DNA from 2 places in the Rhizobium sp. CBN3 genome. Region 1 is predicted to be linked to the other one. Evidence: predicted binding sites of a transcription regulator. Region 1 holds the regulator's gene; the other holds the start of a gene.
What was found. Region 1 encodes PhoB, which activates phosphate uptake and scavenging genes when phosphate is short. Its sites were predicted from a motif close to TGTCATNNANCTGTCAT; they were not measured.
Positions count from the first base shown of each region.

Region 2: the regulator PhoB is predicted to act here: its motif matches at 2,144-2,160, upstream of phnF (phosphonate metabolism transcriptional regulator PhnF).

Region 1 is NZ_JAULSE010000006.1:270,095-274,222, reverse strand. Features, by position in the region: gene phoB (phosphate regulon transcriptional regulator PhoB) at 413-1,096, opposite strand; gene phoU (phosphate signaling complex protein PhoU) at 1,258-1,971, opposite strand; gene pstB (phosphate ABC transporter ATP-binding protein PstB) at 2,015-2,830, opposite strand; gene pstA (phosphate ABC transporter permease PstA) at 2,846-4,128, opposite strand, start outside.
Region 2 is NZ_JAULSE010000022.1:21,265-25,392, reverse strand. Features, by position in the region: gene dapB (4-hydroxy-tetrahydrodipicolinate reductase) at 1-681, shown strand, start outside; gene QWJ46_RS25105 (2,3-bisphosphoglycerate-dependent phosphoglycerate mutase) at 703-1,338, shown strand; gene phnF (phosphonate metabolism transcriptional regulator PhnF) at 1,383-2,120, opposite strand; gene phnG (phosphonate C-P lyase system protein PhnG) at 2,231-2,707, shown strand; gene phnH (phosphonate C-P lyase system protein PhnH) at 2,707-3,315, shown strand; gene QWJ46_RS25085 (carbon-phosphorus lyase complex subunit PhnI) at 3,320-4,128, shown strand, end outside.

The sequences.
Region 1 (4,128 bases):
GTGAATTGCTCGACGCATTCTCGCCGGCCGAATGCGCCAACTATCTCACAAACTCAGGCTATGCTTCCGTATGAAAACAGCATGCTCTAGAGTCGGGAAGCGACCTTTGTGTTTGGCAGCAAAGCCGACCCCACACTCCGTCATCCCAGGGCTTGACCTGGCTTGACCCTGGGATCCACAGCCAAGCAATCGGCTTCAATTGTTTCCCTGCAGTTGGATGCCATCAGCTCTTCAGGGTCAAGCCCTGGGATGACGGAGGAGAGGTGGTGCCGAGACGCATAAGCCTTGCCGGCGCAATGAGGCTGGCTCGCAACGGAGACGAAGCGGCGGCGATGGACGACGGCAACGCGAGGCCTCACAGGCCGTACTGCCGTGTGTTTGGCGGGAACGCCCACCACACACTCCTTCAGCCTCAAGCTTCCATCGAATAACCGGCGCCGCGGACGGTGCGGATGACGTCCTGCATGTTGGAGAAGTTCAGCGCCTTGCGCAGGCGGCCGACATGGACGTCAACGGTGCGTTCGTCGACATAGATGTCGTGGCCCCAGACGCCGTCCAGAAGCTGCGAGCGGGAAAAGACCCGGCCCGGCGACGACATCAGGAATTCTAACAGGCGGAATTCGGTCGGGCCGAGGCGGACTTCGCGGCTCTTGCGGTGGACGCGATGGGTTTCCCGGTCGAGCTCGATATCGCCGCATTTCAGCACCGTCGACAGCACCTCGGGACGGGCGCGGCGCAGCATCGCCTTGACGCGGGCGACGAGTTCCGGGGTCGAGAACGGCTTAACGACATAATCGTCGGCGCCGGTGGACAGTCCACGCACCCGCTCGCTCTCCTCGCCGCGCGCCGTCAGCATGATGATCGGCAGCCGCTCGGTCTCCGGCCGCATGCGCAGGCGCCGGCAGAGTTCGATGCCGGAGACGCCGGGCAGCATCCAGTCGAGGATGAGAAGGTCGGGCGTGCGCTCCTGAAGCCTGATTTCGGCCTCGTCGCCGCGCAGGATGGTATCGACCTCAAAACCTTCCGCTTCGAGATTATAGCGAAGAAGCACGCTGAGGGCTTCCTCGTCTTCAACAACTGCGACTCTCGGGATCATGCGTGTCCGTCTCCTCGCGCACAAGCCTTAAACCGGGACGATTTAAGCAGGCGTCCTGCGCAAATTCCAAAAATTGGCTGCGACCTCTTTGCGCGCCCCGAACGGGCGCGCACGCAAGTGGCTGGTCCGGGCGGCCGGCCCGGGCGGCTCGTTCGGAACGATTATTCCGTCGCGGCGCCGACGGTGTTGGCGCTGTCGTCCTTCGGACGATCGCCTTCCGGCTGGGCGCCCGTCGCCATGTAGTAGATCGTCTCGGCGATGTTGGTGGCGTGATCGCCGATGCGCTCGATGTTCTTGGCGCAGAAGAGCAGATGCGTGCAGCTCGTGATGTTGCGCGGATCTTCCATCATGTAGGTCAAGAGCTCGCGGAATAGCGAGGTGTACATCGCGTCGATCTCGTTGTCGCGCTCGCGGATGGCGGTCGCCTTGTCGGCGGCGCGTGTCGTATAGACGTCGAGCACTTCCTTGAGCTGGACGAGCGCCAGCTCGGAGAGGTGCTCGAGACCGCGGGCGAGCTTGCGGGGCACGCCGGTGCTCTGCACGGCGATGACGCGCTTGGCAGTGTTCTTGCCGAGGTCGCCGACGCGTTCAAGATCGGCGGCGATGCGGATCGAACCCATGATTTCGCGCAGGTCCGCGGCCATCGGCTGACGGCGGGCGATGGTGACGATCGCCTTGTCACCGATCTCGCGCTCGGTGTGATCGAGGATCACATCGTCGGAAATGACCTTCTGCGCCAGCGCCGTGTCGCCGTTGACCAGCGCCCGGACGGATTCGGCGACCATCTGTTCGGCCAGACCGCCCATTTCGGAAATCCGCCTGGAGAGGAACTTCAGATCATCATCATAGGCGGAATAGATATGTGTCGATGCCATGGGGCTTTGTCCTCGAATAACGGAAAGCTTCGTGTCGCCGCAATCAGCCGAAGCGACCCATGATGTAGTCCTGGGTGCGCGGATCGTCGGGGTTGGTGAACATCTTGTCGGTGTCGTTCTCCTCGACGAGGTTGCCGAGATGGAACATGGCGGTACGCTGCGAGACGCGCGCGGCCTGCTGCATCGAGTGGGTGACGATGACGATCGTGTAGTTTTCGCGCAGCTCGTGGATCAGCTCCTCGACCTTGGCGGTGGCGATCGGGTCGAGCGCCGAGCAGGGCTCGTCCATCAGGATGACTTCCGGGCTGACGGCAACGGCGCGGGCAATGCACAGGCGCTGCTGCTGACCGCCGGAGAGGCCGGTGCCGGATTCATGCACGCGGTCCTTGACCTCGTTCCAGAGGCCGGCGCGCTGCAGGCTGCTCTCGACGATCTGGTCGAGATCGGCCTTCGACTTTGCGAGCCCGTGGATGCGGGGGCCGTAGGAAACGTTTTCGTAGATCGACTTCGGGAACGGGTTCGGCTTCTGGAAAACCATGCCGACGCGGGCGCGAAGTTCGACGACGTCGATATCCGGATCATAGATATCGTCGCTGTCGAGCGTGATCTTGCCGGTAACGCGGCACCCCTCGATCGTGTCGTTCATGCGGTTGAGGCTTCGCAGGAAGGTCGACTTACCGCAGCCCGAGGGGCCGATCAGGGCGGTTACGGTGTTTTCGCGGATGTTCAGGTTCACGTCGAAAAGCGCGCGCTTCTCGCCGTAATATACGGAGACATCCTGTCCGATCATTTTATACGGGACGTTGCTCATCTTCTGATCCAGCGCCTTTTCAACTGCAGCTTCCGTCAGCATGTTCATGATGTTTAACTCCGTTTACCAGCGGCGCTCGAAGCGACGACGCAAGAGGATGGCGCCCATGTTCATGACAACCAGGAACAGGAGCAGGACGATGATGGCACCCGAAGTACGCTCCACGAAGGCACGTTCGGCCTCGTTCGCCCACATATAGACCTGCACGGGCAAGGCCGTCGAGGGCTCGAGCGGTGTCGCAGGCGCATTGGCGACGAAGGCGACCATGCCGATCAGGAGCAGCGGCGCGGTTTCGCCGAGCGCGTGCGCCAGGCCGATGATCGTGCCGGTGAGGATGCCGGGCATGGCAAGCGGCAGGACATGGTGGAACACCATCTGCATCTTCGAGGCGCCGAGGCCGAGCGCTGCGGCGCGGATCGAAGGCGGCACGGCGCGCAGAGCCGCGCGGGTGGCGATAATGATCGTCGGCAGGGTCATCAGCGTCAGCACCAGGCCGCCGACCAGAGAGGCCGAGCGCGGCAGGCCGATGAAGTTGATGAAGACGGAAAGGCCGAGCAGACCGTAGACGATCGACGGGACGGCGGCGAGGTTGTTGATGTTGACCTCGATCAGGTCCGTCAGCCTGTTCTTCGGCGCAAACTCCTCGAGATAGATCGAGGCGGCGACGCCGATCGGCAGAGACAGAACCAGCACGATCAGCATCAGGTAAAGCGAACCGATGAGGGCGACGCCGAGGCCTGCGGCCTCCGGACGGCTGGAATTGCCGTTGACGAAGAGGCCGCTGTTGAACTGCTTGGTCAGAGCGCCGCTCGCCTTCAGCTCGTTCATCCAGTTGACCTGCTTGTCGTTGACCTTGCGGTTCTTCTCATCGACCGTCAGATCGATCTGGCCCTTGTTGGCGCTGTCGACATTGGCGTCGGCGAGTACCGAGACATTGACCGTCTTGCCGATGATCGACGGGTCGGCGACGACCATGTCGCGCAGCTGGATCGGCGCGCTCTTGGAGAGCATAGCGGTTGCATCGCGCACATCCGGACGGCTTGATGCATTGATGTTCAACTGCTTGACGATCGCGTCGCGCAGCAGAACCGGATAGTTGGCGGCGATCAGCACCGAAGGATCGGTCGCCCGCTTGCCGTTCGGATCGATCGTCTTTTCGGCGAATTCGATCGGCAAGGTGATCGTCGTCTGCTGGAAGGCGGTGTAGCCCTTGCCGATCACCGTCCACAGCAGGACGAAGAGGAAGATCAGGCCGAAGGCGATGGCGGCAATGCCGTAGGCCTGGAACCGGCGCTCGGCGGCATAGCGGCGCTTGATGCCGATATCACGGCGGGCAGGCGCCTTGG
Region 2 (4,128 bases), on a different contig from region 1:
GCCGGTGAAATCGCCGGGCTCGGTCCAAGCGGCGTCATCATCGGCGACGACCCGCTCCAAGCTTTCCTGCATGCCGAAGGCGTGCTCGACTTCACCGCGCCTGCCGCCACGGTGGAGTTTTCAGGTCTCGCCGCTCAGGCCCGCATCGTCCATGTCATCGGCACGACAGGCTGCTCGACCGAGGACAACGCGAAGATCGCCGCCGCGGCCCGCCATGCCCGCATCGTCAAGTCGGGCAATATGAGCCTCGGCGTCAATCTGCTCAGCGTTCTGGCCGAGCAGGCGGCACGGGCGCTCGATCCCGCAGACTGGGACATCGAAATCCTGGAAATGCACCACAAGCACAAGGTGGATGCCCCTTCCGGCACCGCTCTCCTGTTCGGCGAAGCGGCCGCCAGGGGCCGCAATATCGATCTCGCCCCGAAATCGGTGAGGGTCCGCGACGGTCACACCGGCGCCCGCAAGGCGGGCACGATCGGCTTTGCGACGCTGCGCGGCGGCTCGGTCATCGGCGAGCATTCCGTGCTTTTTGCCGGCGAAGGCGAAATCGTCACCCTGTCGCACAGCGCGGGAGACCGCTCGATCTTCGCGCGCGGCGCCATCAAGGCGGCGCTCTGGGCGCGCGACAAGAAGCCGGGTCTCTATTCCATGCTCGACGTGCTCGGGCTTTCTTCCCAATAACGACATATCGGAGGCATATTCATGAGCGGTACCCTCGTCCTCGTTCGCCACGGTCAGAGTGACTGGAACCTGAAGAATCTCTTCACCGGCTGGAAGGACCCTGACCTGACGGAACTTGGCATCCAGGAAGCCAAGGCCGGCGGCGCCGCGCTTGCCGAATACGGGATCAAATTCGACGTCGCCTATACCTCGGCGCTGGTACGCGCGCAGCACACGCTGAAGCTCATCCTCGACAAGGTCGGCCAGCCCGATCTCGAAACGATCCGCGACCAGGCGCTGAACGAGCGCGATTACGGCGACCTCTCCGGCCTCAACAAGGATGACGCGCGCGCCAAGTGGGGCGAGGAACAGGTGCATATCTGGCGCCGTTCCTATGACGTGCCGCCGCCCGGCGGCGAGAGCCTGCGCGACACCGGCGCCCGTGTCTGGCCCTACTACCTCACGGAAATCCTGCCGCGCGTGCTGCGCGGCGAGAAGGTGCTGGTCGCCGCCCACGGCAATTCGCTGCGCTCGCTGGTCATGGTGCTCGACAAGCTGACCAAAGAAGGCGTGCTCGCCCTCAATCTCGCGACCGGCGTTCCGATGGTCTACAAGCTGAACGCGGATTCCACCGTGGCTTCCAAGGAAGTGCTGGGCGATATGTCCGGCGCGCACTGAATTCTGTGAGGCGTGCCACCGAAATCGGTCGGCACGCCAAGCCCTCAGTTCTCGATCGTGAACTGCACCCGGTCGGCTGCGAAACGGCTGATCGAATATTGCACCGGCACGCCGTCGAGATCGGTGTTCATCGCCTTGGCGATCAGAAGGATCGCGCCGGGGGTGAGTTCCAGGTCGGCAAGGTCGGCTGTCGCAGCATGGGCGGCCGTCACCTCGGTTGTCGCGCGGACATAATCCACCAGGCCAAGCTCGGCGAAAGCCTTGGTGATCGATTCATGCTTTCGGTAGGCCTCGCCGATCCCGGCGAAGCGTTCAGCGGGAAACCAGCTCGTCGCCTTTGAAACCGGCCGCTTGTCCGCCTCGCGCAGCGTTTCCAGCCGGATCACCTGTGCTCCCGGATTCAGGCCCAGCCAGCGAGCGATCTCGGCACTCGCCTCCTCCTTGGCCTCATCCAGCAGAAGACCGCGCATCTCGCGCGCCTGATCGCCGATGCCCGCGGTGAAGCGCGTGCGCCGGGTGATGGGGAAGTTCAAGCGCTCCTTGCGCTCGATAAGAGTGCCGCGGCCTTGAACCGCACGCACGATCCCCTCCTGCGCTAGCGCCGCCAGCGCACTGCGCACCGTATGCCTGTTAACGCCGAATTGCAGCGCCAGCACCGTTTCCGGCGGCACCATTCCCGTTTCGTCATATGCTCCGTTGCCGATCGCCTCGCGAATTCGATCGGCGATCTGACGCCAGAGCGCCACACCTGTCTGCCTCTGCACCTGCTTCAGTCCTGCCATTCTGCCCCTGCCTTGCCCCACGATGTCACACGCTTGTCACGACACCGATTTAAGGCTAGGTATAGCTTGTATGGTTGTCTATATCAATAGACATTTCGAGGAAAGCAGCGATGATATCAGCGGACAAGACAGACGCCGCGTCGCAGACGGTCCCGGAGCGCAAACGCGCCGCCGATCTGCTGGCGCGCGCGGAACGGGGCGAACTCCAGGCAGCCTGGGATGCGTTGCCGCAGAAGCCCGTGGCTTATCCGGTGCGCGGGCCGGAGACGGGACTGGTGATGGTGCGCGGCCGCATCGGCGGCGGCGGAGCTCCCTTCAATCTCGGCGAGGTGACGGTGACGCGCGCAACGGTGCGGCTCGAGTCCGGTTCCATCGGTCATGCGCAGGCGCTCGGCACCGACCGGGAGAAGGCCCGTCTTGCGGCGATCTTCGACGCGCTCTGGCAGGAGGAAGCGACCAGGGATTTCGTCGAACAGGCGCTGCTTTCGCCGATCGCCGCGCGCATCGCCGCCACTGAGCTCCGCAAGGCGGATGAGACAGCGGCAACCCGCGTCGATTTCTTCACCATGGTACGGGGAGACAACTGATGGGCCTTGCGACAGAAGCCTTGACCGGCGGCTTTGCCGAGCCGGTTTTCCATGCGCAGAGCGTCTTTAAAATGCTGATGGACGGCATGGCCCGCCCGGGCACCATTCAGACCGTTGAGCCCGATGTCGATCCGCCGGCGCCACTCGGCATTGCCGCCGGCGCGATCGCGCTCACCCTTTGCGACCACGACACACCGGTCTGGCTTACCTCGGGACTGGCGAAATCCACCGTGCCGGAGTGGCTCGGCTTTCATACCGGCGCGCCCCTGACCGCCGAAAAGGCCGATGCCCGCTTTGCCTTCATCGAGACGGGCACTGCGCTTTGCTCCTTCGGCCTGTTTGCATCAGGCACGCAGGAATATCCCGACCGCTCGACGACTGTTGTCATCGAACTTCCCGAACTCGAGGGCGGACGCAGGCTGGCGCTGATGGGTCCGGGCATCCAGAGCGTCGCGGAGATCGCACCGTCCGGCCTGCCGGAAACCTTTCTCAGACTCTGGACCGAGAACCGTGCGCTCTTCCCGCGCGGCATCGACATCGTGCTGACCTCGGGCAGACGCTTCGTCTGCCTGCCGCGCACCACCAAGATCACAGCAACGGAGATCTGAGCTCATGTATGTTGCCGTCAAAGGTGGCGAGGCCGCCATCGCCAATGCCCACCGGCTGCTCGCCGACCGCCGCCGCGGCGACCGTTCGCTGCCGGCGATCGGCATCGACCAGATCGTGGCGCAGCTGGCGCTCGCCGTCGACCGTGTCATGGCCGAAGCCTCACTTTTCGACCGAACGCTCGCAGCACTCGCTGTGCGCCAGTCGCGCGGCGACATGATCGAGGCGATCTTCCTGCTGCGCGCCTATCGCACGACGCTGCCGCGTTTCGGTTATTCCAAGCCGCTCGATACGGCAGATATGACGATCGAACGCCGAATCTCGGCAACTTACAAGGATCTGCCGGGCGGCCAGCTGCTCGGGCCTACCTTCGACTATACCCACCGGCTGCTCGACCCCTCGCTGCTGTCCGACGAGGCGGTCGAGGCGCCGGCCCAGCGTCCGGCCGAGACCGGCCGGGTCATGCGCGTCTCCGAAATCCTCGGCGAGGAGGGCCTGATCGAGGCCGACGGCGACATGCCCGAAGATCACGAGATCGGCGATCTGACCCGCGAGCCGATGGAATTCCCGATGACCCGCGATCTGCGCCTGCAGGCGCTCGCCCGCGGCGATGAAGGCTTCCTGCTGGCGCTCGGTTATTCCACGCAGCGCGGCTATGGCCGCAATCACCCCTTCACCGGTGAGATCCGCATCGGCGAAGTCGAGGTGGAATTCGACGTGCCGGAGCTCGGTTTCGCCGTCTCGCTCGGCACGATCCAGATCACCGAATGCCAGATGGTCAACCAGTTCAAGGGTTCGGCCAAGGCGCCGCCGCA